DNA from 4 places in the Paenibacillus sonchi genome. Region 3 is predicted to be linked to each of the others. Evidence: riboswitches for the same ligand, from Rfam matches in the RefSeq annotation. Region 3 holds a riboswitch; each other region holds the start of a gene.
The links. Region 3 has a riboswitch for cyclic di-GMP ahead of JI735_RS37200 (flagellar assembly protein A). Riboswitches for the same ligand answer to the same signal wherever they lie in the genome.

Region 1: another riboswitch for cyclic di-GMP. It lies ahead of JI735_RS14145 (PA14 domain-containing protein); the one in region 3 lies ahead of JI735_RS37200 (flagellar assembly protein A).
Region 2: another riboswitch for cyclic di-GMP. It lies ahead of JI735_RS20185 (FapA family protein); the one in region 3 lies ahead of JI735_RS37200 (flagellar assembly protein A).
Region 4: another riboswitch for cyclic di-GMP. It lies ahead of JI735_RS30805 (S-layer homology domain-containing protein); the one in region 3 lies ahead of JI735_RS37200 (flagellar assembly protein A).

Annotation. Positions count from the first base shown of each region.
Region 1 is NZ_CP068595.1:3,108,299-3,115,754, forward strand. It holds gene JI735_RS14125 (glycosyltransferase family 4 protein) at 1-210, shown strand, start outside; gene JI735_RS14130 (glycosyltransferase) at 311-1,411, shown strand; gene JI735_RS14135 (UDP-glucose dehydrogenase family protein) at 1,416-2,756, shown strand; gene JI735_RS14140 (sugar phosphate nucleotidyltransferase) at 3,172-4,545, shown strand; cyclic di-GMP riboswitch class I at 4,757-4,837, shown strand; gene JI735_RS14145 (PA14 domain-containing protein) at 4,851-7,217, shown strand; gene JI735_RS14150 (glycosyl hydrolase) at 7,365-7,456, shown strand, end outside.
Region 2 is NZ_CP068595.1:4,562,348-4,569,803, reverse strand. It holds gene JI735_RS20205 (sensor histidine kinase) at 1-371, opposite strand, end outside; gene JI735_RS20200 (CapA family protein) at 714-1,742, opposite strand; gene JI735_RS20195 (class I SAM-dependent methyltransferase) at 1,842-2,501, opposite strand; gene JI735_RS20190 (GNAT family N-acetyltransferase) at 2,587-3,009, opposite strand; cyclic di-GMP riboswitch class I at 3,327-3,419, shown strand; gene JI735_RS20185 (FapA family protein) at 3,525-5,279, shown strand; gene JI735_RS20180 (hypothetical protein) at 5,316-5,546, opposite strand; gene JI735_RS20175 (Ger(x)C family spore germination protein) at 5,551-6,744, opposite strand; partial or broken gene JI735_RS20170 (spore germination protein) at 6,783-7,456, opposite strand, start outside.
Region 3 is NZ_CP068595.1:1,537,207-1,544,662, forward strand. It holds gene JI735_RS07040 (FUSC family protein) at 276-1,376, shown strand; cyclic di-GMP riboswitch class I at 1,749-1,839, shown strand; gene JI735_RS37200 (flagellar assembly protein A) at 1,914-2,825, shown strand; gene JI735_RS37205 (hypothetical protein) at 2,912-3,349, shown strand; gene JI735_RS07055 (hypothetical protein) at 3,346-3,828, shown strand; gene JI735_RS07060 (flavin reductase family protein) at 3,928-4,530, opposite strand; gene JI735_RS07065 (DMT family transporter) at 4,545-5,429, opposite strand; gene JI735_RS07070 (LysR family transcriptional regulator) at 5,441-6,436, shown strand; gene JI735_RS07075 (aldo/keto reductase) at 6,472-7,446, shown strand.
Region 4 is NZ_CP068595.1:6,842,211-6,849,666, reverse strand. It holds gene JI735_RS30830 (acyltransferase family protein) at 1-872, shown strand, start outside; gene JI735_RS30825 (D-alanyl-D-alanine carboxypeptidase family protein) at 1,089-2,282, shown strand; gene spoIIAA (anti-sigma F factor antagonist) at 2,457-2,810, shown strand; gene spoIIAB (anti-sigma F factor) at 2,807-3,262, shown strand; gene sigF (RNA polymerase sporulation sigma factor SigF) at 3,274-4,029, shown strand; cyclic di-GMP riboswitch class I at 4,874-4,966, shown strand; gene JI735_RS30805 (S-layer homology domain-containing protein) at 5,014-7,107, shown strand; gene JI735_RS30800 (glycoside hydrolase family protein) at 7,133-7,456, shown strand, end outside.

The DNA of each region.
Region 1 (7,456 bases), 1.6 Mb from region 3:
GAGATTGTGGTTCCCGGGGTAACGGGGCTGCTGATCCAGCCGGGAGACCCAGTTGTACTTGCAGACTCTATCACCTGGATGCTGAACCATCCTGAAGAGCGGAAACGGATGGCGGACAGTGGAATGAAACGGGTGAAAGAGCATTTTGTTATCGAAAATACGGTCAAGGATATCGTTGATTACTATAAAGGGCTGCTCGCGGCGACCTGACCGCAGGTAAGTCAAGAGCTTCAAGCCCAGCCACGAACCAATATATCCATACGTTCACTACTTGATGTTGCTGCTCCATCAAACTTTGAGGATGATTCACATGAAAATTGCGATAGCGCACGATTACTTAATCCAAATGGGCGGGGCGGAAAGAGTAGTGGAGGTATTCCACCACATGTATCCGGATGCTCCGATCTTCACGACGGTATTTAACGGAAGCCGGTTGACCGACAACCTCAAAGATGCGGATATCCGGGCCTCCTGGCTGCAAAAAATCCCGGGAGTGAAGACCAACTTTAAAGGGGTGCTGCCGCTTTATCCCATGGCCATCCGTGATTTGGACTTTCGCGGGTATGATATCGTCCTGAGTTCCAGCAGTGCTTTCATGAAAAGCATACAGGTGCCCGAGTCTACATTTCATCTGTGCTACTGTCATACTCCGATGCGGTTCGCCTGGGATTATGACACCTACATGGAGCGGCAATCGAATTCCGGATTGTTCAAAAGACTGCTTAAGGTCTACATGCAGCGGCTCAAGCACTGGGACCAGCGCACTTCCAAAAATGTTAACCAATTCGTTGCCAACTCGTCGGTGGTCAAGACCCGGATTCAGAATTACTATCACCGGGATGCCGATGTGATTTTTCCGCCGATCAACACCGCACGCTTCAGCAGTTCGTCTTCCATAGGCGATTACTATCTGATCGTGTCCCGGCTGGTCTCTTACAAAAGGATTGATCTGGCGGTGGAAGCCTTCAACCGCAACGGGCTGAAGCTGTTTATCGTCGGCGACGGCCCGGACCGCAAGCGCCTGGAGGGCATGGCCAAAGATAATGTATCGTTTCTGGGCCGGCTGGAGGATGCCGAGGTGACGGGGCTGATGTCGAAGTGCCGGGCGTTTATTTTTCCCGGTGAAGAGGATTTCGGCATCACCCCGCTTGAGGCCAATGCTGCAGGAAGACCGGTTATTGCCTATCAGGCCGGAGGGGCGCTGGATACCATCGTTCCTTATGTCAACGGCGTGTTCTTCCAGCGTCAGGAAGTTGATGATTTACTTAAGGCCATTTATGAAGTGGAGTCCTATGCGTGGGACATTGGGCAGATCATGGACCATGCGCGTAAATTCGATGAACAGGCGTTTATGGTTCAGTTCAAGCAATATGTGGAACAGGCCTACGTCAATTTTCTAAAAGGAGGATGATTGTATGAAACTGGCAGTAATCGGTACCGGCTATGTCGGTCTTGTCTCTGGCGTATGTTTTACACTGAATGGAAATCATGTAATTTGCGTGGATAAGGATGAGGAAAAGATCAAAAAGCTCAGACAGATGGAATCCCCCATCTATGAGCCGGGTATTGAGGCACTCATTGAAATGAATTTGCGTGAGGGCAGGTTATCCTTCTCCTCGGATCTTCATGAATCGGTACGCCGGTCTGATATCGTCATTCTCGCGGTAGGGACGCCTTCTCTTCCGGGCGGTGAAGCAGACCTGAGATATATTGAAGGGGCGGCTACGGAAATCGCCCAGGCGATGGAAGGCTACAAAATCATTATGACCAAGTCAACCGTTCCTGTGGGCACAAATGAAAAAATCCGCAAAATTATCGCCTCCCACACCACTCATCCCTTCGATATCGTCTCCGCTCCTGAATTCCTGCGTGAAGGCTCGGCGATCCAGGATACACTCCATCCGGACCGGATTGTTATCGGACTGGATAACCCGGAGCTTGAGCCTGCGATGCGCCAGCTTCACCAGGGCTTCACGGAAAATGTGTTCGTAACCGATATCCGCAGTGCGGAAATGATTAAATATGCATCGAATGCTTTTCTGGCGACGAAGATCTCCTTCATTAACGAGATTGCCAACATTTGTGAAAAAGTGGGAGCTGATGTAACCGAGGTGGCAGAAGGTATGGGTATGGACCGGCGGATCGGCTCAACCTTCCTGCAGGCCGGTATCGGTTATGGCGGCTCCTGTTTCCCGAAAGACACCAATGCGCTGATTCAAATTGCAGGCAATGTGGACTACGAGTTCAAGCTGCTGAAATCGGTGGTTGAGGTGAACAAAGACCAGCGCTTCATGATCATCTCGAAGCTGCATGAGTCCCTTGGCAACCTGCGCGGTGCAGTCATCGGCATCTGGGGATTGGCCTTTAAGCCGAACACCGACGATGTCCGCGAAGCCCCGGCCCGCGAAATTGTGGAGAGCCTGGTGGCCGAAGGCGCTACAGTGAAGCTGTATGATCCGATTGCTGCGGAGAACTTCAGACAGCAATACGATCATCCGCAGCTGCGCTGGTGCGGCCTGCCGGAAGAAGCGGCGGAAGGCAGCGATGCGGTCTGCCTGCTGACCGACTGGAGCGTGTTCAAGGACATCGATCTGCACAAGCTTGCGGAAGGGATGCGCCGCCAGGTGCTGATCGACGGACGCAACGTCTTCTCCAAAGAGCAGATCGAGGGAACCGGCTTTGAATACCATTCGGTCGGACGCCCGCAAATGGGGGGCCTCAGCGGCTACTCCCCCAGCGTAGCCGGCGCGGTCTAGGCTGTATCTGCCGCCAAACAAGCGGCCATGCCGGATCTTTAGCAGGGGGCTTCGCCTGCGGGTGAAGCAGCTTGGGCGAACTAATTCCACTGGCTCGTTTTCCAGTGGAAATGCTGCCGGGGAAGCTGTTAAGGGAGGAACGGAGAGGAATTTTGGAACTGTAGGAGCGAATGCGTCCGCCTTTGTCTGCGGATTTCCACCTCGAACAGCGGTTTATATCAAGAAATCTGCAGACAACAGCGGCCGGAAGTCCAAACATTCCTTGGAGAGACTCCCGTAACAGCCGACCTGAAGTATTGTCACGCAACATAATGCGTCAGTGACATTCCTGCCTTTCATGCGTAAGCCACCCGGCAGCAGCTCACAATAACAATCCGATATTTACGCGACAACACATAAATAGGAGGGTTCACTTATGAAACTGGTACTTCTATCTGGCGGTTCTGGTAAACGGCTCTGGCCTTTGTCCAACGATTCCCGTTCCAAGCAATTTCTGAAGGTGCTGCAAAGCCCGGCGGGCGAACCGGAATCCATGGTGCAGCGGGTATGGAGACAACTTCAGGAGACAGGCATGGCGGATTCCTCGTATTTGGCTACCGGCCGCAGCCAGGTCGAAATGATTCAGAGCCAGCTCGGCGCAGAGGTGCCAATCATTGTGGAGCCGGAACGCCGCGATACCTTCCCGGCCATTGCTCTGACTGCAGCTTACCTGTATTCAATCGCAGGGGTGTCTCCAAGGGAGACTGTGGCTATTCTGCCCGTCGATCCGTATGTGGAGGCATCATTTTTTGAAACCGTCGTCCAGCTTGAGGCCACGATGCAGGAAAGCGGCGCAAATCTGGCGCTGATGGGCGTAGTCCCTGAGCTTGCCTCCGAGAAATACGGCTATATTATTCCTACCAGCGATGAAGCAGCGGCAAGCGGCTATATGCAGGTGAGCCATTTCCAGGAGAAGCCGGACCGCGCACAGGCCGAAGAGCTGATCAGCCGGGGGGCACTGTGGAACTGCGGAGTATTCGCTTTCCGCCTGGGCTATCTGCTGGATATTCTGCAGCGCAAAGGTCTGCCTTTGAACTATGAGGAACTGCAGAAGCAGTATAAACTGCTGTCGTCCATCAGCTTTGACTACGAAGTGGTGGAAAAAGAGGAGAATATCGTCGTTCAGCCTTACGCCGGGTTCTGGAAGGATCTTGGCACATGGAATACCCTCACCGAGGAAATGAGCAGCAACCACGTGGGCAAAGGCTTCGTGACCGCCGATTCCGAAGGGACCTGCCTGATCAATGAACTGGACATTCCGGTCACAGTAATCGGAGCAAAGGACCTGATTATCGCAGCCAGCCCGGACGGCATTCTCGTGACCCACAAAACGGAAAGCCCACGCATCAAGGAAGTGCTGAAGTCTTTTGAACAAAGACCGATGTACGAGGAGCGCCGCTGGGGCCACTATAAGGTCATTGATTATGTGAAGTACGATGAGGGCAATGAAGTGCTGACCAAGCGGATTTTTATCTCCGAAGGCAAAAATATCAGCTACCAGCTGCATCACAAACGCAGTGAAATCTGGACAATTGTCAGCGGCGAGGCAAGCATTGTGCTGAATGAGAAGATGCATAATGTGAAGGCAGGGGATGTAGTCCGCATACCGGAAGGGACAAAACATGCCATTCTGGCGCTGACGGATGTGGAGTTCATTGAGGTGCAGACCGGCTCGGAGCTGGTGGAAGAAGACAATATCCGCATTACACTGGAGTGGGAAGACATCGCTCTGCAGCAGTTTATTTCGTAAAAAAATGCGCCGAAGGCGCTGTCGAATCCGGCGAAACCTTCCCGGGTCATGTCGATTTCAGGTTTCAAGCTAGGGCTAAATAATCTATTTACCCAATTGTTACAATTCCAAAACAGGTATTAAGAACCATTTATTAAGGAAAGTTCATTAATGCTCTAAACTAAAAATTTAATAGAGACGATACTTACGGTAAGAGGGATAAATCCTTCCACTACGACAAAGGCAAACCTAATCGAAAGATAGGGACGCAAAGCTATAGGGCCTCCGAAAGAGTGGCAGCCTGGCTACCGAAAGGAAGATGAATTTTGACAACTTACCGTAAGTCGCGTCTGGTGTCCATCATGTTAACTATTGCCCTGTTTCTGACTGCAGTGCCGTTTGGCCTGGGGAGCGCGCCATCGACGGCAGCTGCTGCCTCGAGTTCCTCAGCCCCGGTTAATCCCAATGCATCACCTGCTGCTGTCAAGCTGCTTGACGATCTAAACGCTATTTCAGGAAAAGGTATTATTACCGGCCAGCATGACTATCTGGAGAGCCCGGATGAATTCAGCAACAGGCTGAAGTGGACGAGCGGAAAGTACGCGGCCCTTCACGGCTACGAGCTTGGCTTAATCAGCGGCCAGTCGGAAAGCACTGGAGCAGCACAGCGCAGAAATGTGGTGAACAGTGCGATCAACTGGTACAAAAATGGCGGCATCGTCGCGATGACCTTCCATGAGCAGCTGCCCGGCACTTCGTACCAATGGGCGAATGTGCAGAGGACGCTTAGTCAAGCGGAATTCAACAAGTATGTAACACCGGGAACGGCTCAATACAAAAGCCTGATCGCCGATCTGGACAAAGTGGCCGTTTCGCTTAAGAGCTTGCGGGACGCTGGTGTTCCAGTCCTATGGAGACCCTACCATGAAATGAACGGCAACTGGTTCTGGTGGGGGAAGAAAAATAATTTTGCGGAACTTTGGAATATTATGTATGACCGTTTCGTAAACGTTCATCAATTAAACAACCTGCTGTGGGTGTGGAACCCCAATGCTCCAAATGCCTCGTCCGATCCTTATGAACTGACCTATCCGGGAGCAGACAAGGTAGACGTTCTCGCAGCAGATATATATAACAATGATTATATGAACAGATATCATGATAGCCTGCTGAGCCTCGCGGACGGCAAACCCATTGCCATTGGTGAAAATGGCGAAATGCCAAGCACCGCCAAGCTGCAGCTCTCCCAGAGACAATGGGTCTATATGATGAACTGGGGAAAGATGCTCTATGAAAACAACAGCACCACTACCATCAAAAACTTTATGAATGACAGTTACACCGTCACACTGGATCAATACAAAGCCGGGCTGGTGGAGTCACCTGCGGCTCCAGCTACTCCGACGGCTACGCCAACACCGGTGCCGACGGCTACACCGACACCAGTGCCGACGGCCACGCCGGCACCAACGGCCACGCCGACACCGGCACCAACGGCAAAGCCTATAGCCACACCGGTACTATCTCCGGATGATGGTATGGTGGTTCTTCCCGGTCTAAATGGTCTTCAGGGAGAATATTTCAAGAATATGACGCTATCGGGTACACCTGTACTCGTGCGTAACGACGCTGCGGTTAACTTCAACTGGCGCCTGAGCGCTCCGGTATCTTCACTGGGTGTGGATTATTTCTCGGTCCGCTGGACCGGGCTGATCAAACCGTCGTACAGCGAGACTTACACGATTTCCACGACTTCAGACGATGGTATCCGCGTCTGGATTGACGGTACAGCTGTAATCGACAGTTGGACTAAGCAGAGCGGAACTGAACGTACCGGAAATATCACCTTGAAGGCAGGGCAGCTCTACGATATCAAAGTCGAGTATTACGAAAATGCAGGCGATGCCAACATTCGTCTGATGTGGCAGAGCACCAGCCAGACCAAAGCTACAGTTCCAACAAGCGCTTTGTACGTCAAGACCTCAGCCAGCACAAGTCAAGCATTGCTGGCAGCTGCACCAACACCGGTAGCAACCCCGGCACCAACACCGGTAGCAACCCCGGCACCAACGCCGGCAGCAACCCCGGCGCCAACCCCGGCAGCAACGCCGGTAGCAACCCCGGCAGTAACGCCGGTAGCGACTCCGGCGCCAACGCCGGTAGCGACTCCGGCAGCAACGCCGGAACCTGCACTGGCACCGATGCCGGAACCGGCGTCGGCTCCAGCGCCAGCAGCGGCACCAGCAGCAGCGCCTGCTGATAACGGACTGCAGGGTGAATATTTCAGCAACATGCAGCTGTCTGGTGCTCCGGCAGTTGTACGCACCGATGCTGTGCTCGATTTCAACTGGCGGCTGGGTTCGCCGGATGCTGCAATCGGCACCGATTTCTTCTCGGTACGGTGGAGCGGCAAGATCAAACCGCTGTATAGCGAAACCTATCAGATCTATACAACATCAGATGATGGTGTCCGCGTTTGGGTCAATGGCACTCTTGTGATTGACAGCTGGATGAAGCAGAGCGGAACCGAACGCACAGGAAGCATAAGCCTGCAAGCCGGGCAATTATATGATATCAAAGTGGAGTATTACGAGAACCAAGGGGATGCAAGAGCGCGGCTGATGTGGGAAAGTCCAAGCCAAGTCAAAGAGACGGTTCCTGCCAGCGCCCTTTTCCTTCCTTCCGCTTCCTAAAGAAATACTGCTGAATTCATCCCGAACGCCGATACTCGTTAAGACGTTACAATATTAATCCTAAAAGTCCAATAGCCCTGCTTATCGGCAGGGCTACTAAGCTATAGTCCTTCTATGCTGCATACTGGTCGAACTTTAAGTTCACCCGTGTGCGGATTGGAAGCCACCTACGGCTGGAGAGAGGAGATTACATTGAACACTTACCGCAAGTACCGGCTTTTTATTACGATCCTGCCTAT
Region 2 (7,456 bases), 3.0 Mb from region 3:
TTAGGCGTATACAGCATGAACCGGATCTTGTTCCCGAACAATTGAAGCGGCGCGGTAATCTGGGGAACAATCTCGTCAAGCATCGCCAGATAAATTTCGAACGGCGTCCCCCTCAGCTCAAGGGCGCGCTGAAAGGGCTGGCTCCCGAACAGATTGTCCGACATCCGCTGGATCTCGTCCATCTGATAGCGTATATTATTCCTGGCCTGCTCCATGCCTGTCCGGATGTTCGACTCAGCCATCTCCGTCCGGGAATCGGTCAGCATGGAATAAGAGATATAACCGATGGTCACATCCGTCAGGAGCACGAGCAGCAGATAGGGAATCATCATTTTGTAGGTGAATGGCATATACTTCTTCAGCTTGGGCATCACTTGCAGAACATCCTCCGGTATGAATTTCGGTATGTCTATATTAACGTTCCCCTGTCAAGAAATAAACAGGCAGCGGCAAAAAGCGCCGGGATGCCATCTTGCGCCGGCTGCCGTACTCACCCTGTAACCGCCTCCTTACTAGACTATATTCACATTGTAGATGAGATTATTAGAATATAGTTAGCACAATGCTAATATGGAATAGCACAATCTGAATGTGAGAGATTCACTACAGCAAAAAAAGCCCAAGCGATTGTCAGCTAACCGCTCAGGCTTGGACTTGGACGTTCTATGCGGTTCAGTGGTGTTCCGCTCAGGGCTTCTGTCCGAAAGGACAGTTCACAGCTTCTCGCTAACGGCTCCGTCCGCTGCGATCACGGCATTGAACGAGAGCTGGTTCATCCGCTTAATGGTATCTTTATTGTAGGCCTCACCCATAAAATTCGGCTGACCGCCGGTAATTTTGACCGGTGTAATCCGGCTCTTCACCCTATTATTGCTGATCTCAAAGTTCACCAGCATAGAATGAATGGTCTTGTCGCCGCCGCGTGTGGACCGGTTGAACACAAAATTGCCCAGTGAATAATAGATCGGCTTATGCTTGTAATATTCGATCCCCATCAGGCAGTGGCTGTGCGCGCCGATAATGATATCCGCACCGCTGTCGATCATCTGCTTCGCCAGATTGCGGGCGTATGGCTCAGGGTAATCCTTAAACTCATTGTTCCAGTGGATGTACACGATGGTATAATCGTTTTCTTTGGCCGATTTCTTGATGGCCCCCAGCATGGGCTCAGGCGTATAGGCCGAAGCTGCACCCGGATTGTTTTTTCCTGCATACCAGGACGGGCTGGAGAGCACGCGGCTTACCCCAAGTATGGCGATTTTTTGGTTTTTTACCGTTTGGACATAGGGCCGGAAAGCTTCATTGCTGTTTTTCCCCGCTCCGGTATGGCCGATCTTGTATTTATCCAGATGAACCAGCGTATCCAGCATGGCATCCTGTCCAAAATCAAGAATATGATTATTGGCCAAGGTCACGCCATCGATCCCGGCAGCATTCAGCCCCGCCAGTGCCGCCGGTTTGGAGCGGAAAGCAAAGGTTTTCTCTGCCGCCTTACCTCTAACCGATACGGGTGTCTCCAAGTTGGCAAAAGCTATATCTGCTTTTTTCAGGGCAGGTGCTACCTTCGCAAAAGGAAAGTTGACTCCATACTTGGCGATCTGATCGCCGACAAATCCATCCAGCAAAATATCTCCGGCAAAAGCAAGGTTAATCTTCTCCTGCGGGGAAGCCTCTTGACTGAAAGCTGCCTGCCCGGGAATCAGCAAAAACAATACTAAAGTGATGACTGCAAATCTGCGCAAAATCTTAGACCCCTCTCTCTTAATCTGCCAATTATTCTACTATAATAGAGGGAAAAATCCAAATTAAGGGTTGGTATGCTGCTGGGGTTCTGATTTCTGCTAGATTCGCGCCTTTTTAAGCACGGCCCGGAAACAGTTAAGTCCGCCCCACTGCTCTGTCCGTACAGCATCTGCAGGAAGCTTGAAATCCGTCTCGCCCCAGTACTCAAATCCGGCCTGCAGCAGCACTTCATTCATGCGCAGCAGATTAACCGTGGGGTAATCAAAAGTCAGTACAAGCAGCCCCTCCCCATTCAGTGTGCGGTGAAATTCCCTTACGGCCCGCACGGAATCCTCCAGGGACAAATGCTCCAGGACCGAGATACAGAATATAGTATCAAAGCTTTCATTCTCATAAGGCAACGCGGTCAGATTAGCCTGGGCCAGATTCAGGCGGGTGGTCCGCCTGGCTTCTACCAGCCGTGCCGCTTCCTCGCCGATGTCGCTGGCAATCTCCTGAATAATCGCATCCCGGGAGAGAATCCGCGCATCGATATCGCAGGCATGAACCTCCGCGCTGTAACCGGCAAGGTAGAACTTGAGCGGATGGGAGATTCCGCAGGCAGCATCCAGCACCACATCATGGGAGGAAACAAAATTCGTGCACCATTCGTATTCATAAGGCCGGCTCCACCAGGATTCCGGCAAATCATAAATCAGCTTCTCGCGGCGGGCATCGGCATTCACAAAAAAACGGGAAACATACGGATGTGTTGGCATGGCCAGGACTCCTTTTAAAGGAAATTCGGTAGTGAGAGTATATTCAAAAATCGCTGTTTCATGCCAAACCTTACACTGTGATCATCTACAGTTGCTTGACCATAAGCACATGCGGAATGCCATCCTCCATGAAAACCGGCGAACTCGTTACATACCCCAGCCGCTGATAAAAGCCCTCGGCCTGCTTCTGGCCATGCAGCTTGGCTTGCCGGTGCCCCCGTTCAACCGCCATTTTTTCCAGCGTATCGATTATAACGGACCCCAGTCCGCTTTTGCGGTAAGGAGCGCTCAGGCAAATCCGTTCAAGCTTAGCCCACCCTTCCACACTCCTTAGTCTGGCCGTTCCCACAGGAAGCTCTCCCTGATAGAGCAATATATGCTCCGCGTGTTTTTCATGATCATCAAATTCATCTGCCAGCGCCACGCCCTGCTCCTCCACAAACACTTCCTGCCTGATTCTGAAAGCCTCCTGCAATTGTTCTTCGGTGGTCACCCGCTCTACCCGCATGTTCGATCCCGCTCCTTCATTATATCTGCTTAATGCCTGCCCAGAAGATCTCCCAGATATCCTTCAGGCGCCGCCCGAATTCCTCCTGATTATAAAAAAACATCTGCATGGCAATGCCAAATCCAACCTTACAGGCTGAATGCATTCCGCCGACCGGTAGCCATTTAATCTATATAAATATATAATTAAATATTGTAAATTAGTGACTTTAGTACTAAAATAAAGGTTGCAAAAGTTTATATATTTGAATTTTTAACTATGATTCCTTTGTCGATTTCTGTCGGGTTAAACCCCTGATTTCGGCTAATCATTGATCCATTTCATAACGGCAAACTATCTGAAAGGATAGGACGCAAAGCAATGGGCCTAAAGATGTGAACCTCACCATCCATGGCTGCCAGGCTGCCAAGAAGACGCTGAACTGTGCGGGTATCCGTTCAGGGTACCGTATCTGCCTGCCCGGGATACTCTTATGTCCAAATGCCCATTGATTATATAAAAAGGAGCCAAACGCAATGCCACAGCGCATCACCGAGAAAAACGGCATTATTATTGTCCAGAACAACCAGTTCTACATTACCTCCCCGCTGCCCGGCGGCAAGCCGGCAACCCTCTCCGCTATCCCGCCTGTTGTGCTGGAGCTTAATCATCAGCCGGTAGCTGGTCCCGTACCCGTTGTATCCTCCGACCGGGTTACCTGGTCCATACAAGAACCGCCTCCCTATGAGATCACCGTCTCCGACGATAAACTCCAAGCCTTCCTTATCCTAAACCGTGTGGAACAGTATAAATGGAATCTGGTGAACAGCCCGGCGTCGAGCCATCTCGCGGTAAGGGCTGAAATGGACTCTTCCGCTCTGCTGTCCACCCTCGGGATTGAACAGATTATTGCCGATTTGGAGAAAAAATCGATTTCGCAAAACCTGAATATCCCCGCAATCTATGCGGAATTGAATCATCCGACCCATCTGCCGGTTTGTGTGGCGGAAGGCAGGCCGCCTGCTCCAGGCGAAGATGCCAAGCTTGTTTTGTTTTTTCCCGGGCTTGCCGGAAACCCTTTCAATCCCTTAGATGAGGCTGCGGATTCCCCCGATCAACTCCGGATTCCCTGTGCCCGGAAAGGCGATGTCATTGCCCGCAAGCACCTCCCCCGCGACGGTGTACCCGGGTACGATGTATACGGCAGTATTCTGCCCGCCGCACCTCCCCGGGATATCATAGTTGTCGCCAAAGAGGGCACTCTGCTGCTGCCAAGCCATGAAATTACAGCCCTTACAGAAGGCCGGCCCCGTGTGACCGGCACAAATGTCAAAACTTTCGATATCACAACCGCATATACCGTTCCAGGCTGTGTGAACCGCCATACAGGCAATATCGTCTTCTCCGGCGATGTAATTGTACACCAGGACGTGGAAGACAACTCGATCATCGAGTCTTTAGGGAATGTGTATGTAAGCGGCAATGTCCATAATTCTACCATTACGGCAACAGGCAGTATTTATATACTGGGCAAAGTAGGCAACAGCCAGTTGTATTCAGGCTCCTTCGGCGTAACCTACAACCGTCTCTATCACCTCTCCGAGAAGCTGATCGAAGAAGTCAACCTCTTGCGGGAAGCCTCCAGACTGCTGACCTACGAATTACAGTCCCGACAGCAGACGGTAAAGTTCGGGCAAGTCATTCTGCTGCTCATGGAGACTAAATATAAGAAGATTCCCGTCCTGACCCGTGATCTGGAGTCCATAGTTGCCGGCATTAAATATACCTCTCATCCGGACAACAGCCAGCTGCAGCGGATTCTGGACATTTTCTTACGGCCAGCCCAGTTCATCGATGCCTTTAATGATGCCTTGCTGGTGTCGTTATTGAAATTGCTGAAGGATCTCTATACCGGGGTAGCCCGCATGGAGGAATCCAATGTCTGCGTTGACATCCCCGAATGCCATAACACCATCATCAAATCAAGCGGCGATATTTGCATTCGCAAGGACGGGACCCTGCAAAGCGATCTGCTCTCCCTGGCAGACATCACTTTCTTGCTGCCGGAGGCAGTCTGCCGGGAATCACAGCTGGAGGCCGGCGGAACCCTCACTGCACCAATAGTAAGCGGCGAATCAGGCGCCCATTCATTGCTAAAAGCCGGCCGCAAAATCAGTGTCCGCAAAATGGACGCAGGCAGAGTAACCGTCGGCAGCCATTCCCAAGAGATTACCGGGCCCGCCGAGGACATGATCTTCACCCCGCAGAATCTCAGCGGAGGGGCGGAGTGAGCGGAGGGAGAACGGGTACGAGGAAGTCTCTGCAGCCTAATAAAACCAAGACTCAAACAGACGGTTCACCGGCTGATAAATGATCATTACCAGATACAGCGGGCTGGGGACTTTGATCTTGTTGAGCGAACAGTAGACCGCGGCAATGCCCAGGACCCAGAACAGGAGCCAGACCAGGCGGTCGCGGCGTCTGCTTTTTTGCTTCAGCAAAGGCAAATCGATGGCTGTGCAGACTGCCGCAAGCGCCAGAAAAAATAGTAACATCATTATCTCACTCCTTGATATCGCCAATAAAAGATTTGTCCGTAACGCCGATCCGGGTAATCGACACGCTGGCACTGTAATGAACGGGCAGCGACTTCAGGTAATCTTCTCCCTTCCGCTGCTGCAGTCTGGCCCAGGCCTGCGGTTTGGCACGGTAGATCATCTGTCCAAAGCCCATGATATCCTCATTGTAATTCTCATTAATCTGCTCAACAGCAGATTTCATCAGATAGATAATCCGCTCTTCCGTTTTCTTCTCCAGCTCTGTGATGACCTTCTCCGATTCCATATTATCCTTGCTCTCCACCTCTTCCACATTGCACTCCGCCCGTACATGTATATAAATATGCGGCTCTCCGTCAATTACCTTCACTTTACGTTTAGTGGATGTATGGAGCGCTTCAATAACGATGGGCATGCCATCGTCTCCTGGTACAGGGCCAGAACTATGAACGATTCTATTGGAGATATAATTGTAGCCGACCACCTGATGATTGCTTAACCACCCGACCATCTTGTCCCTCTTAAATACAGCTACACTGCGGTAACGCAATGTGGCTTTTGGGGTACTCTCATCGAGATTGCTCTTCTTGTCACCCTCTTTGGCATTGCCGGTTATCTCAACTCCAGTCAATACCGGATTTATCCCCTCATAGATCAGATTTTCAATAAATTCGTTCAGAGGGACAGCAACTGTCCTGGCGGATGACTTATAGGATTTGTCCATGGCATAAAACAATTTATTCGCCGGCAATTTGTCCATCGGAGTAAGGATCTTTAGGACCTCTTCAGCGGTGGTATCTCTCGCGACCATGACATAGAAATCATTTCGCGGCTCCCGGCTACGCTTGAACACATCAAGAGCTTCGGCGATTCCGGCACGGGCGAGCTCCTCTCCGATTACCAGTACGCGGATATGCCCTTTGTAGAGACTTCTCGAACTGAGAAGACTGTACTGGCGGTCAGCATCATAAATTGTCGGCACTGTGAAGCTGGATACAACCACTGGCACTCCGCCCCCTCCCGTTCCTCCAACCGTCTGCGAGGAAATCGCGGAAGGGATAACCACCTGCATGGTGACCCTGTAGCCGGATTCCGCCTTATCCAGCCCCATTCCCAGCACAAAGCCCATTTCATTTAACTCCCTTCTTTCCCAGCAGCCGCTGAGCAGTAAAGGTGCGAGAAGGGCAAGCAGCAGCACGCAAAGAGTTCTACTTTTTTTAGCCTCATAAATTATCCTCACTTGGTTGTGTCTTGACGGTTAGCGTTTTGAATTTTACTGTTTGCCGGCCTGGACTTTAAGTGCGGCCAGCGGAAGCGGAAGATGGAATCCTTCAGATCCTTGGATTCGTATGGGCCGATTGGACTCATATACGGCATCCCGAAAGAACGCAGGCTTGCCAGATGCATCACGATAATAAAGACACCGAACAAAATGCCATACAACCCGATAAAGCCGGCCAGGAGGATTAATGCAAAACGAAGGATTCTTGCGGCAATGGCCATTCCCGTTTCAGGAATGACAAAGCTTGAAATGGCCGTAATGGAGACGATGATAACCATCGCCGATGAAATAAATCCCGCTGAAACCGCCGCCTGCCCAATCACCAGAGTACCGACGATGGAGATGGCCTGCCCTATATTCTTCGGTATTCTCACGCCCGCTTCCCGCAAAATCTCATACGTCAATTCAATCAGTATTACTTCCACGAACGCCGGAAAGGGGACGCTCTCCCTCTGTGCGGCAAGGCTAATGACGAGCGTAGTAGGGATCATCTCCTGATGATAAGTAGTGACCGCTACATAAAAAGAGGGGGCAAGCAAGGTAATGAAAAAGGATAAAAAACGGATGAAACGCAGAAAGGTAGCAATATCCGCCCGCTGATAGTAATCTTCTGCAGATTGAAAAAAGG
Region 3 (7,456 bases):
TACAATCTATTTTACCCGCTTCTTGCGGGGGACAATCGAAGCGGGCCGGCTCAGCGTGTGTGCAAGCGACAATTCCTCCCATTCTTCGACAACCTTCCATAATATATAGCATAACGGATTAGTCCTATATATGCGATAGCATACACTGTTAAAAGCAGTCTGGAATCTTAACAAGTTCGTAAAATTTAAGAACCTCCCGGACTGTTTTGCGGTGCTATAATGAAAACGGCTGAAATTCATTTCATTTTAACCAACCTGAAAGAAGATGACCTCCAATGAACGAAGGATTGCAGGACCGTCTGGAGAAATTCGGACTGTCTTTATATATGATACGTGTTACTCTGGCAGCTTCACTCTCCTGGCTGGCAGTACATACGCTGTATGGGGACAGCTATTTATACTTCGCCCCGCTGGCGGCGATTCTGATTACACAGGGGAGCGTCAAGGCCTCTCTGGAAAAAGGGGTTTACCGCATGACCGGCATTGTGCTCGGCGGCATTGTCAGCCTGGTTGTGGGGCGGTTCTTCGATGTAGGAGCCCTTTCCATTCTGCTGATGCTTCTGATCGGCATCGGAGTCGCAACAGCCTGCCGGATCAATATCCAGGCCATCTCCCAGGTCGGTGTAACCTCTGTACTGGCACTCACCTTCTATAATGATCATTATATCGAGTGGCGGGTCGCTGAAACGCTTATCGGTGTAGTCATTGCTCTAATCATCAATATGATTATCGTCCCGCCCAAGGGGTTCGTCAAGGTTAAGGGCTTGGCTCTGGAAGGCGGCCTGCTGCTGGCGGATGCCCTAAGCGGCCAGACCGGCGGCGGACGGGAAGCCATCCAGGCGGGAGACGCCCTGACACGCTCCGCTTCACTGCTGGCGAAGAGCGAGCTGCAGCAGAAGGAGCTGCATTATACCTTAACCCATTACCATTGCCGCAATGAGCTGCGCGGACTGACACAGACAACGGCCCATCTTAAAAAAATCCACTCGTATGTAAAAGAGATTCGTGCGGAAATCGCACTGCTGCCCGCACATTATGCCGCAGCCGACTGGATGGCGGAGGTGGTCACAGCCACCGCAGACTGTATCGCCCTTTACGGGACGAAGACACTGTCGGATGCCGAATGCCAGCGTTCGCTTCCCGAATCGCTGCGCCGGGCGCGCGATCTTCAACTCGCCTGGTTCTCCGAGCTGCAGGGGCAATGCTCCCTCACCTCCATCCGCGATCTCGGCGCGGTGTTCTCCCACCTGAACCGGGTGCTGGAAGAAATCGAGCAAGCCGACTATGTAGTGATGTCAGCCGCGCCGCAAAAGGCTAAAGCCGGAGCCGCACACGCTGTACGCTTCATTCAAAAGGGACTCTCCCACAAGCTTTAAGCTTGGGAGCGTCCTTTTTTAATTTATCGCTCTCATCTCTCACACTATCAGTTTGCCCTCTGTTTCATGCCCCTTTACCCTGCTTCAAGCCCTACATACTGCCGTCCCAGCCTCCTATATTCTCCTGTAAATCTGAAATTCAATATGCGTAATTTAATTATAAATTCATTTTATTTACAAAAAATCAACAATTACCTACATTATTCAATATTTATAGTCAAAATCAATTATTCCAGTTGAAAATTCGCTACTTAAGTACTAGAATTAAGGTTGTTTGCAGAAGTTATTTTTGGACATCGTACCAGTATTGACCACTTTTTTGTCGATTACAGTCGATTTAATTTGTCTCTTACTGAGTATATATCATTGATCTATTCCTAAAGGAAACTGTCCGAAAGGGCAGGACGCAAAGCCATGGGCCTAAGAGCGCAATTGCTGCATTTATGGTCGCCAGGCTGCCAATAGAGACGCCATTTGGTCGGATATCCCGGGATATCGCATCACGGCTCCATGATGTTCTTTTCTGTACAGATACCATTGATTATACGAAAAAGTGAGGTTACGAGAATGCCGCAGCATACCATCGAACGTTCACGGTACGAGTTCATTGCTTCCATGCTTCTTGGGAAGACCGATCTCTTGAATCTTTACTCTGTGGATCCTCAGACGTTTGGCGGAACAGACGAAGCTAAGAATGGTGTCATCATTATCCAGAATAATGAAATCTTCATCACTCCGCCTCTGTCCGGCGGCAAACCGGCTGTAATCTCCGCGATCCATCCTGTTGTGTTGAAGATTAACGGTCAAGTCATCACGGGCCCGACTCCAATTACCTCTGCAGATGACCTCACCTGGGAGATTTGCGAGAAACCGCAATACCAGATTACAGTGTCCGATGATAAGCTCAAAGTATACTTTACCCTTTACCGCGCTGAAAGGTATGCCTGGAATCTCGTCAACAATCCGGCCTCAGCCTTTGTTACTGTCCGCGCGGAGATGAACCGGGAAATGCTGTTATCCACCCTCTCCATAGAACGGATTATAGCCGGATTTGAGAAGAGCCCTATAGTCAGCAGTCTCAATATCCCTGCGCTATACGAGGAGCTGAATAATCCTACCTACCTTCCCGTGTGTATTGCTGAAGGCAAGGCTCCTGTGCCAGGGACAAATGCGAGTCTGGAACTGCTGTTTCAGCAGAAAATAGAGAATCAATTCAAGTCGATGGACGATTCCGCCCAGGAAACAGGCTGCCCGGAATTCTTCATGGTGCAGGAAGGCGAAGTGTTTGCGAAGAAACTGCCCCCACAGAAGGCCTTCCCGGCTTTGATGTATATGGCGGTGTACTTCCGCCGCCGCCGCCGCAGGACCTCACCCTGTTCTCCTCCCCCTGCGCAGCGATGCTTCCGGGCGGGGAGATCAAGGCCTGCCGCAAAGGCAGACCACGCATAACCGGAAGCGGAACCTTTGTAAAAACAATAGATTTCCCCCAAACGTTCCCCGTTCCGCATAGTGACAGTGAAGCCGGAGGTACCCTGATGTTTCCTGGGGATGTTATCGCTGCTCATGATTTAAGCAGGAACACGGTTATTGAGGCTTTGGGCAATGTTTATATTTTTGGTGATGTGCGCAATTCCCGGATCGCTGCTACAGGCAGCATATTTATCAGCGGCAAGGTTGTAGACAGTGAGCTGTACGCCGGGGGATATGGGGCCACACATAACCGCCTGTGCAGCTTCACCGAACTGGTGGCGAAGGAAGTAGCGGGACTGAGGGAAGCCGCCAGACACCTTGCCGAGACGGTCGAGTCAACGGTGCAGACAGTGAAATACGGGCTGGTCATCATGCTGCTGCTGGAGAGTAAATATGCTCATCTTCCCCGTATGATCCGTGACATGCAGGAGCTGTTATCAGGCATGAGTACTGATTATCCTCAGGATACCAAAATCCTGAAGCATCTGATGGAGTTTTTTTGAATCCCGGACAGTTTACCGACCAGATTACCGATGCGGGTATAGGCTCTTTTCTGAGCCTGCTGAAGAACCTGGCCCAGAGCATCTGCCAGATGCAGGAGGAACGGGTCCGGATCGATATCGCCGGGTCACATGACAGTATTATCAAATCCGGCGGGGATGTCCATATTCATGGAGATGGAGTTTCCCGGAGCCAACTGCATTCGGCTGGCGATATTTATTTTGCGAAGAATAGCTCCATGTCTACTGATTCTACCATGGAAGCAGCCGGAACGATTCATGCACGCAGCGTCGGCGGGGAATCCATTGGCAAATCGCTGCTCGTTGCAGGCCGGCAAATCATTGCACATACCATCAGTAATGCTTCTGTGACAATAGGCGGATATTCCCTGGAGATTACTGACCCGATTGAAAATATCGCATTTACGGCCAAAAGCCTGCAACAGAAATACGGGAGAGCGGCATCCTCTTCAAGCGAGTAATCAGCGGAATCCTACATATAGCCTTACCGGAAAAGGTACACATACAGAAAGACCCTGCCGGGCCGCGTGGCGGCATCCGGCAGGGTCTTTCCCGTGCTTTTAAGACTCGTATTGCGGTCTCTCCATATCGAACGTCCGGCCAACCGCCGCATACGAAGCTCCCGCGAGACGGCTTACCGGCTTCAGCTTGGCCGCATCAATACGTCCGTTATGGATCAGCTCATCCTCTACATAGAAACACAGCACTTCTCCGATGATCATATCGCAGTGTCCCAGCTCCACATGCCGCGTAAGCCGGCACTCCATGGCAACCTTACATTCCTCTATACGCGGAACCCGGACCATTTGCCCGGGCACCGGCGTCAGTCCGGCCAATTCCAGCTCGCTGACGCCTTCCGGGGCGTTGATCGAGGTGTGGTTAATCGCAGCCACATTATCCTCGTCCACAATATGCACCACAAACTCCCCATTGCCCAAAATGTTGCTTGCAGTGTGCTTCATCTCTCCGGTTGCCTTACGCACACAGGAGAACATAATCATCGGCGGTTCATCATTCACAATATTAAAAAAACTGAACGGTGCGGCATTCACCACGCCTTGTTCATTGATTGAGGTTACAAAAGCAATCGGCCGGGGGATAATGCTTCCGATCAAAAGCTTGTAATTGTCATGCGCCGATTGTGCTGAAGCAGCGATATACATAAAAACACCTCCTTCTAATGTGTAGGACGCCTAACGGCTTTCTTGAAGTTAACCAAAACGATGCTGCCCACAATAAGCAGCAGGCCGACCACCAGATTAAGCGTGATCCGCTCATGCAGCAGCACCACACTTGAACCGATGGAGATCAGCGGAATCAGAAAGGTGAAGGAACCAACCTTGCCGGCCTCCCCTTCCTTGATGAGACTGAAATACACCATCCAGCCCAGGGCAATCACAAACACAGAAATAAACAGCGTGTTCACGATAAAAGCCGTGTTCCAGGTTATATCCGTCCAGCTCTCGGCCGCCGAACCGGCTGCCAGCAGAACAAGGCCCCCGATCATGATCTGCATGGCGGTCATCCACAGCATATCCACCCGCGCCGCATTGCGTTTCGTATAGACGGTGGCAAAAGCCCAGCTGAGCGCACTGGCCAGAGCAAGCACAATGCCCTGAACAGAAATGCTCCCGGTAAAGCCGCCGATGCTGAGTGAGGCTACACCGAGGAATCCGAGCACGAGACCGGCCAGCTTCAGCCCATACATGCTCTCACCCAGCCAGAGCCAGGCGAAAATACCAAGCAGCACCGGCTGCAGAAAGACAATGGCGGAGAACAGGCCGGAAGGCACATACTGCAGGCCAATGGTCTGGAAGCCATAATAGAAGACGATACTAAGGAAAGCCGACACCAGATACACCGGCCACAGCCGCTTGAACTGAAGCTCCTTCAGTTTCGGCAGGGCTGCTGCGATCAGAATTACACCGGCGATCACGGTGCGTATCCCGGCAAACAACAGCGGCGGAGCGTAATGTAAAGCGATTTTGGAAAGAGGCCAATTAATGCCCCAGACGATGACCAGAAAGATAAGCAAGGCTATGGTTTTTCTCTGCTGCTGCATTTATTCACCTCTTGTTCTATTTTCATACCAATGATACAGTAAAACCAGTTATAATTGAAATGAATTATTATTATAAGGGGCATACCAAAACTGTTATGAACAACACTCAGATCCGTTTGTTTGTCAGCATTGCCGAGAGCGGCAGCTTCACGAAAGCCGGACTGGACATGAATATGACCCAGCCTGCGGTCAGCCGGGCCATCTCCGCGCTGGAGGCGGAGCTTGCGGTGAAGCTGCTGCTGCGCGACCGGCGCAGCGGGCTGATGCTCACTGATATCGGCAAGCGTATCCTTGTTATTTTCCGGGAGATCCTGATCGGGTATGACAAAGTAGAGCAGGAAATTTCCGCCGAAAAGGGGCTGGAGAAGGGACTGATCCGCATCGGGGCGTTTCCGGTAGCTTCGGCGCATCTGGTCCCCAAGATTATCCGCTCCATCGCTTCAAGCTACCCAGAGATTGAGATCAGGCTGTACGAAGGGACTGTCGCCGAGGTGAAAGAATGGCTGGAGGCGCGGATCATTGACGTAGGGCTGATCATTCCTCCGGATGGAGACTTCGACTTTGTTCCGCTCTTCCGGGAAAAGCTGTATGCCGTGCTGCAGGACGACCATCCGCTCCGGCACAAGGCTGTCATTTGCGTGAAGGACCTGGAAGATGAGCCGATGCTGATCTGCAGATCCGGCTATGAACCGCCGGTAGTCGATTTATTCCAGAGAGGCGGCAGCAAGCTGAATGTGAAATATGAGGTCAGCAGCTATCTGACCGCCCTCAATATGGTCAAGGAAGGGCTGGCTGTGGGCGTAATGTCCCAGCTCTCGCTGCTGTCGCTTCCTCCCGGCGTGATCATCCGGGAGCTGGCTCCTGATGCCTACCGTGATATTCATCTGGCGGTGAACTCGCTTGCCGAGGCATCGATTGCCGTCAGGCTGTTCATCGAGACTGCCCTGCGGCTGACCGCCGGTCCGGATACCGCTGTACCGCCCGTAATTCAAGCCGGGCAAATGTAGCTGGGGAGATTGAACGATATAAGGAGGGAATTGATGTGAAATATAATCGTTTGGGCAGCAGCGGGCTGCAGGTGTCTGCGCTGGGCCTGGGAACCAACGCGTTCGGAAAGAGGGCCGATCAGCAGACCTCGATTGATATTGTCCATGCCGCGCTCGGCCAGGGAATCAACTTCATAGATACTGCCAATATCTACGCCGGCTCCGAGTCCGAGCGGATTATCGGGCTGGCACTTGAAGACAGGCGGCAGGAAGCCGTTCTGGCTACCAAGGCAGGCCTGCCGGTGCACGGAGGGCCCGGAGGCAGCGGTTCATCCCGCCATCATCTGCTGCAGGAGCTGGAAGGGAGCCTGCGCCGCCTGAAGACAGATTATGTGGATCTTTATCAGATCCATACTTTTGATCCCTACACACCGCTGGAAGAAACCCTGCGCACATTGGATGATATGGTATCCGCAGGCAAAGTCCGCTATATCGGCGCTTCCAATTATGCAGCCTGGGAGCTGATGAAGGCGCTGGGAATCAGCGAATTGCGCAATCTGGTCAAGTATGTCTCCATCCAGTGCAGCTATTCCCTGGCTGACCGGACACCCGAGACCCAGCTGCTCCCGCTCTGCCTGGATCAGGGAATCGGCATCATTCCCTATTTCCCGCTGGCCGGAGGCATCCTCACAGGCAAATACGGCGGCAGCGATGCCCCGCCCGCCGGCTCCAGAGCGCAGACGGACCCGAACTTCAGCCGCTTCCTGAGCAAGGACCGGATCGCCCTTGGCGATGCGGTGGGAGGCATCGCCGCTGAGCTGGCGGCCTCCCCCACCGCGCTGTCGCTGGCCTGGCTGATGCACCAGCAAGCCGTCTCCACCGTCATTGTCGGCGCTACGAAGACCGCGCAGCTGCAAGAAAGCATCCAGAGCGCTGCGCTCGCTCTGGATGCCGGCAGCCTGCACCGGCTGGACGAAGCCAGCCGGGCCTTCCGGCACGGCGAGCCGTTCGCCTGCTACCGGCTGCCGTAGACAGCACAGC
Region 4 (7,456 bases), 2.2 Mb from region 3:
GGTACCTGGGCTGGGCGGCCAAACGGACCAAAGGTCTGATGACACCTTATGCAGCCTATGGAATGCTGATTGCGACTGTGCTGCTGCTCTTCAGCTTCAATTTTAAAGACTTTGCCGAAAATATCGCCAGGCTGCTCTACGGGGGACTGTCGCTGACCGGTCCATACGGTGTATTCTGGTTTATCACCTGTCTGCTTTTTACCCAACTGCTGTTTGGATATATCGTCCGCTACCCGATGAGAACACAGCTCCTCCTGATCACCGCCGCTTATTCATTATCCCATCTGATCTCCCTCACTTCGCTCCACACCTTCAACCTTCCCTGGAACATCGACGTTTCCCTATTGGCTGTGACTTATTACGCTGTCGGCTATTATGGCAAAAAAGCGATCCCCGCGCTGATCCGCCGCCGGATTACATTGCCGCTGCTGCTCCCGCTGTGTGCAGGTGTTGTTGCTCTGGAGCGTGCCGGAATGATCCGCTATAGCCTGAATATGAAATACAAGGAATATGATGCTGTGGTGCTGGATCTCTTCATTCCGCTGCTGGTCTCCCTGACCATTTGCGCCGGGGTGTACTGGTTGTCCAGGCTTTTTCCGCTGCAATGGCTGGGCAATTTGGGCCGCAATACGATTGCCATCATGTATCTGCATCTGCCGGTCAATTACGCGTTAAAATATCTGCTTGGCGCAGACTACGGCCTCGTGCCTTTTACATTGGTTGGCGTAGGTGTCCCGCTGCTCGCAGCCCTGTGGATCAGCCGGTTCCCGGTGCTATCCAGATTGTACCTGGGACATCACGGAGGCAGCCGTCCTGCCGTCAGCTACAGTGAACGAACCGCGGTTCGGAGCAGTGTTTCTCCCGGAGATTAGCAGCCATTTTCAACTTACTCACACCAGCACAATGGCCTTCAAAATTAGGCGATCTCATCCATCTGTAATAATTGGGGTTCCACACCAGCAGATTGAACGCTGTTGCCGCGCATTTTTACAGTTAAATGGAATAATTTTCACCCTTTCTGACCAGACTGGAACACAGTACCTGTGAAATGAAGGTTAATGTTCAGGAGGGGAACCATCGTGAGAAAAATGCGTTATGTACTGCTCGTGCTGTGTGTTGCTGCTTCGGTTCTGGGATCAGCTTCAGGCGCGTATGCAGAGGAAAAAGCCAAAGTCAAGGACACCGGCAAAAACGCCGCTGCCGTGAATCTCGCACCCGGAGCGCGCTCCGCGATTCTGATGGATGCGAACACGGGCACCGTGGTTTATGAGAAGAACAGCCATGACAAGCTGCCGCCGGCAAGCATTACCAAAATCATGACCATGCTGCTGACCGTGGAAGCACTGGATGAAGGCAGGCTGCAATTGACCGACAAGGTGCGGACGAGCGAATATGCCGCGTCGATGGGCGGGTCGCAGATTTTTCTGGAGCCCGGCGAAGAAATGACTGTGGATGAAATGCTCAAGGGCATTGCGATGGCCTCGGGTAATGACGCTTCTGTGGCAATGGCAGAGAAGCTGGCCGGGTCGGAGAGCGCTTTTGTGGATCTTATGAATCAAAGGGCCGGGGAGCTTGGCCTGAAGGACACGCATTTTGCCAACTGCAACGGTCTGCCGGCCGAGAATCATTATTCCTCCGCCCATGACATTGCCGTCATCAGCAAGGAGCTGCTGAAGCATGAACAGATTATCAAGTACACCGGCTCCTATCAGGATTATCTGCGCAAGGATTCGACCAAGCCGTTCTGGCTGGTGAATACGAACAAGCTGGTGCGCTTTTATACGGGCGCTGACGGTCTCAAAACCGGTTATACGGCGGAAGCGAAGTTTTGCCTTTCCGCAACTGCGGCCAGAGACGGACTGCGTGCCATTGCGGTTGTCTTAGGCGAACCTAACACCAAAACGCGCAACAGCGAAGTGTCGGGGATGTTCGATTATCTCTTTTCCCAGTACAAGGTTCATACGATCCACAAAGCGGGAGAAGCCATTGGCAGTGTGAAGATTGAAAAAGGTGTTAAGACAAAGCTGCCGCTGACTGCAAAGGAAACGTATAGTGTGCTTTTGAAAAAAGGAATCACCCAGGAAGGCATCCGCCATGAGCTGGTTGTGCCCGAAAGCCTAAAAGCTCCTGTAAAGGCAGGACAGGCCGTCGGCAAGCTGGTCGTATATCAGGGCACAGACAAGATCAAGGAATATGAGCTGAAAGCAGACACGGATGTGCCGAAGGCAGGCTGGTGGAAGCTGTTCAAAAGGACCGCAGGCTCTATGTTCAGGGTGGATTAAATTCGGTTTTTTTGTAGATTGGCCTCAGGCCTTCTGTTGATTCGTAGGGGTTTTCTTCTAGTTTTGTCGTGAGGCAGGATTATAGATTTCCCGCGTAGAAAACCTTGTCCTTGTAGGGGAAAGAACTGAAGTGCAGGACGGTTTTTCAAAGCAACGAAGAGGAGAGTGGCAAGCATGAATTCTCATGTGGAGATGGAGCATCACCGGGGTGTGCTGATTGTCCGGCTGTCTGGAGAGCTGGATCATCATGCAGCCGAATATGTACGAATGGATATGGATGAAGCCATTATGCGGGGACAGGTGGAGCATCTGATTCTCAGCCTGAAGGAACTGCAGTTTATGGACAGCTCAGGGCTGGGCGTCATTCTCGGGCGGTACAAGCTGATCCGCAGCAAAGGCGGGAAAATGGTCGTCTGTGATGCCGCACCGCCAGTACAAAGGCTGCTGGAAATGTCGGGCTTGTTCAAAATCATGCCCCTATATGACGACGAGAGCGCTGCACTCTCGGATTTGGAGGTTGCGTTATGACTAAAAGCGAAGCGGGTAACTTCATGAGCGTCCAGTTTGCCGCATTGTCGGAGAACGAATCGTTCGCGCGCGTGGTGGTGGCGGCTTTTGTCTCCCGGCTCGATCCGACGATGGAGGAGCTGAATGACCTGAAGACGGTTGTGTCGGAGGCGGTCACCAACTGTATTATCCACGGGTATGACAGTGATCCTGAAGGCATTGTCAGCATCTCTGCCTCCATCGAGCATGAAACTGTGCATCTCACGATTGAAGATAAGGGCCGGGGCATTGAGGATCTGGAGCTGGCCCAGCAGCCGCTGTATACGTCCAAGCCTGAGCTGGAGCGCTCGGGCATGGGTTTTACGATTATGGAGAATTTCATGGATGAATTCGAAGTTACAAGTGAACCGGGGCGCGGTACCTCCATTTCAATGAAGAAAACCATCGTCTCGAAAAAAGCTTTATACAATTAGGGGTTGGAGCCATGGATGCAGAGTCAAAAAAAGCTCCGCCGACCTATTTGGACGATGCGGAGGTCAAACGTCTGATCGCACTCAGTCAAGCCGGAGATAATCTGGCCCGCGACACGCTGGTCAACTGCAATATCCGCCTCGTCTGGTCGGTGGTGCAGCGGTTTATGAACCGCGGGTATGAGCCTGACGATTTGTTCCAGATCGGCTGTATCGGACTGTTGAAGTCCGTAGATAAATTCGACCTCAGCTATGAGGTCAAATTCTCCACCTATGCCGTGCCGATGATTATCGGCGAGATTCAGCGTTTCCTCCGGGACGACGGCACCCTCAAGGTCAGCCGTTCCCTCAAGGAGATGGCCAACAGGGTCCGCAAAATGAAGGACGAAATGTCCAAAACGCTGGACCGGCTGCCGACCATCGGCGAAGTCGCGGAGGCGCTGGGGGTGACACCCGAAGAGATCGTGTTCGCCCAGGAGGCCAACAAGCCGCCGACTTCAATCCACGAGACCGTCTTCGAGAACGACGGCGATCCGATCACGCTGATCGACCAGATTGCCGACGAGACGCAGGAGCGCTGGTTCGACAAGCTCGCACTCAATGAGGCCATCGGGGCCTTGACCGAGCGCGAGCGCCTGATCGTCTACCTGCGCTACTACCGCGACCAGACCCAATCCGAAGTCGCCAGCCGCCTCGGCATCTCGCAGGTCCAGGTGTCGAGGCTGGAGAAGAAAATCCTCGCGAGCATCCGCGAGCAGATTGCGCAGTAGATTGGCTGGCAGGGTACAAGCAGGGAAGCAAGGCAAGCAGGGAAGTAAGGCGAGAGGGAAGCAAGGCGAGCAAGGAAGTAAGGCAAGAGGGGAGCAAGACGAGCGGGAAGTAAGGTAATAGGGAAGTAGGGCGAGCAAGGAAGTAAGGCAGAAGGCAGCGGAGGCAAGTAAGGAAAACAGTGTGTGGCCGGATTTTGCAAGTAAGTATGAGCAGTGAATGTGACGGGTGAAATAAACGTTTGGAGCAGGAAGCCGCCTTGGGAGAGGCGGCTTTTTGCGTGTGGTTTGGTGGGGCGCAGCAATGAATCGGACAGAGAGGAGAAAACAAAGCCAAACGGCTCGTACAGCAGAGGATCGAACTCTTCCAGCCTCCCCTGAAAAAAGGGGGGACTTCCCCTAATGGACCCAGATGCCGTTATCTGCTTGAAATCAGTTTTTGCTGGGCACTTACGGACCCAGATGACCCTATTTCATGCAAATCCACTATTGTGCTCCGGGAAATGCCAGCTTAGCGTCTCCTCTGTCCGTTAGCTTGAATAAAAAGACCGGATTGTTGAAATAACGGCGCTGGAGTCCGTAACGTCGTGGTTCCCTTTAGGTTCGAGTGTACAGCACCCATCTGATTATCTACAAGATGGATGGCGAGGAGTCCGTCAATCTAGCCTTCCGGGATGCTCTACTAGTTTCCATGCCTGATCCGCTCCATTAAAGGATTTCCTGTCCGTATCCCTGAAAAAGGAAAAAATAGAACATCTTAATTCGATAGGAATAAATTCCGATAATAAGAGTGTCCTCTACATCTAAAGTCTCATTTACATAAGCATACAAGGACAGAAAACCGAGTTTGGAACAAAGGCAAATCCGTACGAAAGTCGGAGACGCAAAGCCACGGGCCTACTTCATCCGGAAGGGATGTCAGGGCAGCCGGGCCGCTCAAGGCACTTGGTTTTTTGGCGTGCCTACAAATAGCGCTGGGGGAGAGAAGTGGATGAGGTTCGGAAGGAAAAGGAAGTTTACGCAGACGGTTACAGCTGTTTGCGCGGCGGTGATTTTGCTTGGGGGCTTGCCGGCAGTGGTCTGGGCATAAGGCAGGCTTCGGTTTCGGCTGCGGCGGCCAATCCGGGCAGAACGGACTATAGCGTATCGGGTGATCGGCTGATATGGCTGGAACCGGATGCAGACGGAGTTAAGCAGGTGCACGCGCTGAATCAGCGCAGTGGAGCAAATACGGTGCTTACGGCCGGTCCATCCGCCAAGGATGCGCCTTATGTGCATGGAGCGGTTGCGGTGTGGGCGGACAAGGGAAGTGAGCCGGGAGCTACGCTCCACTGGGATATCTACACTGCCGATCTGGAGACAGGCAAGAAGATGAAGCTCAACAAGCAGGCCGGCCAATACGGCAATCCGACAACTGACGGCGTAGGTGTGGTCTGGTATGAACGCAAAAATTACGGCAGCATGATCTATCATGATCTGGCCACAGGGGTTGAAGCGGATCTGGGCGAAGGCCGTTTCCCGGTGCTGGCCGGCGGAAATGTCGTCTACAAGAATGCCCGTGACGGGGGCCTCAGCCTGCTGGATGTGAGCAGTGGCGTAACCCGCGCACTGGTTAGCCTGGGTGGTGCGAATGCGGTGGACTGGTTTGTATTTAACGGCAGCCACGTGCTGTACAAGCAGAAAAACAGTGCCACAGGGAGCAAATATGTACTGCTGAACATCAAAGACCTGACGGCACAGCCAATGGATCTCACCGGGATGAAAGCCGGGGGAACTGAATATGCCTTTATGTCCATAGGTGAAGGACAAGCTGTGTTCCAGGAGGAGGTTGACGGTGCTGCCACTCTGAAGCAGGTAGACCTCACTACATATGCAGTAAAACCGCTGCCGATAGATGCCGGGGTGAAGCTGATCGGAATTAGCGGGAGCAAGCTGCTGTACAGCAAGAAAGATGATTACATAGAATCAGTTGATTTAAAAGAAACCCCTAACCCGACTCCTGGACCGGAAACGACTCCATCGCCAGGTGCAACCCCAAATCCAGGCCCAGACGCTGACCCGGGTCCGGCCCCGGGGACCAAGGTCCCTGTGACTATTGGAGCCAAAGACAGCCGGATTATTGGAAGTTCAGGCGGCATTTTGTCTGCAGTGAACGGTTGGGCACGGCTGGAGATTTCCGCAGGAACCTTCCCGGACAATACCAGCGTAAGCCTGGCCCAGGCTGAACTGGAAACGAAGGAAATGCTGGATGCAAGCGGCAAAAAGCTGCTCAAGGCTGGTTCCGCCTGGCAAGTACAAGCGGGCGCTCCATTCCTGATCCCGGCCAAGCTGGCAGTCCGGTATCCGCAGGAGGAGCCTTGGACGTCAAAGCGGGAGAAGCTTGGAATCTACAGCTACAATCCGGACAAAGGCATCTGGAGCTATATCGGCGGGGTGACTGCGGCGGAGGACGGTTTTGTTCAGGCTAAAATATCAGCCTCTGGACTGTACGCGGTCATGCTGCGCGAGGCACAATTCACGGATATGTCAGGCCACTGGGCACAGCAAGCTGTGGAGGTGCTGGCGGCAAGAGGCATCGTGAACGGGATGAACGGAACTGTATACGCGCCAAAAGCCATCCTGACCCGGGCTGAATTCACCAAGCTGCTGACAGCAGCTCTTGGACTGCAGCCGGTGCAGACGGATAAGCCAACCTTCCGTGATGTTTCCGCTGCGCACTGGTCCTACCCGTATGTGGAAGCGGCAGCGGCGGCAGGAATTGTAACCGGAGACGCAGGGCTTTTCCATGGCAATGCTCCGCTGACCCGTGAACAGATGATGGTGATGCTGATGCGGGCGATTGGCAGCACTACTGCCCACAGCCCGGCATCTGCTGCGGACCCAGTCAAGCTTCAGACGGTACTCTCCGGATTCAAGGACAACGGCACCATTAGCCAATGGGCACGGAAATCCGTAGCTGCGGCGGTTGACAAGAAGCTGGTGCAGGGCAGCGGACAGCTTTTGAAGCCTAAAGATTCATCCACAAGAGCCGAAGCGGCAGTCATTATGTACAAGCTGCTGGCTGAGCTGAAATTACTCTAACTTATCACGGATAGGAGATCGGTCTATGAAATTCCGAGTATTAAAAAGGAAATGGCGCAGCGGCAGCCTGAAGGCGCGTGTGAACCTCATGCTTGCGCTGCTGCTGGTCATAGCTTACATCCCGGTTCTTCCGGGACTTACCAAGCTCACATCGTCTGCCTATGCGGCTACCAATATGCGGATTGAACCGAGTGAGCTGAGCCCGGGACCCGGTAAAAGTGTGGAAATTTCGTTCAGCTTCAACGCAGCGGATGACGGTCAGGACCAGCATGAGACCAACATCAGCCTGTGTACTCCGCAAAAAGACGGTTCTGCTCCGCTCCTTGGAGATCTGATTACGAGCGGCGTC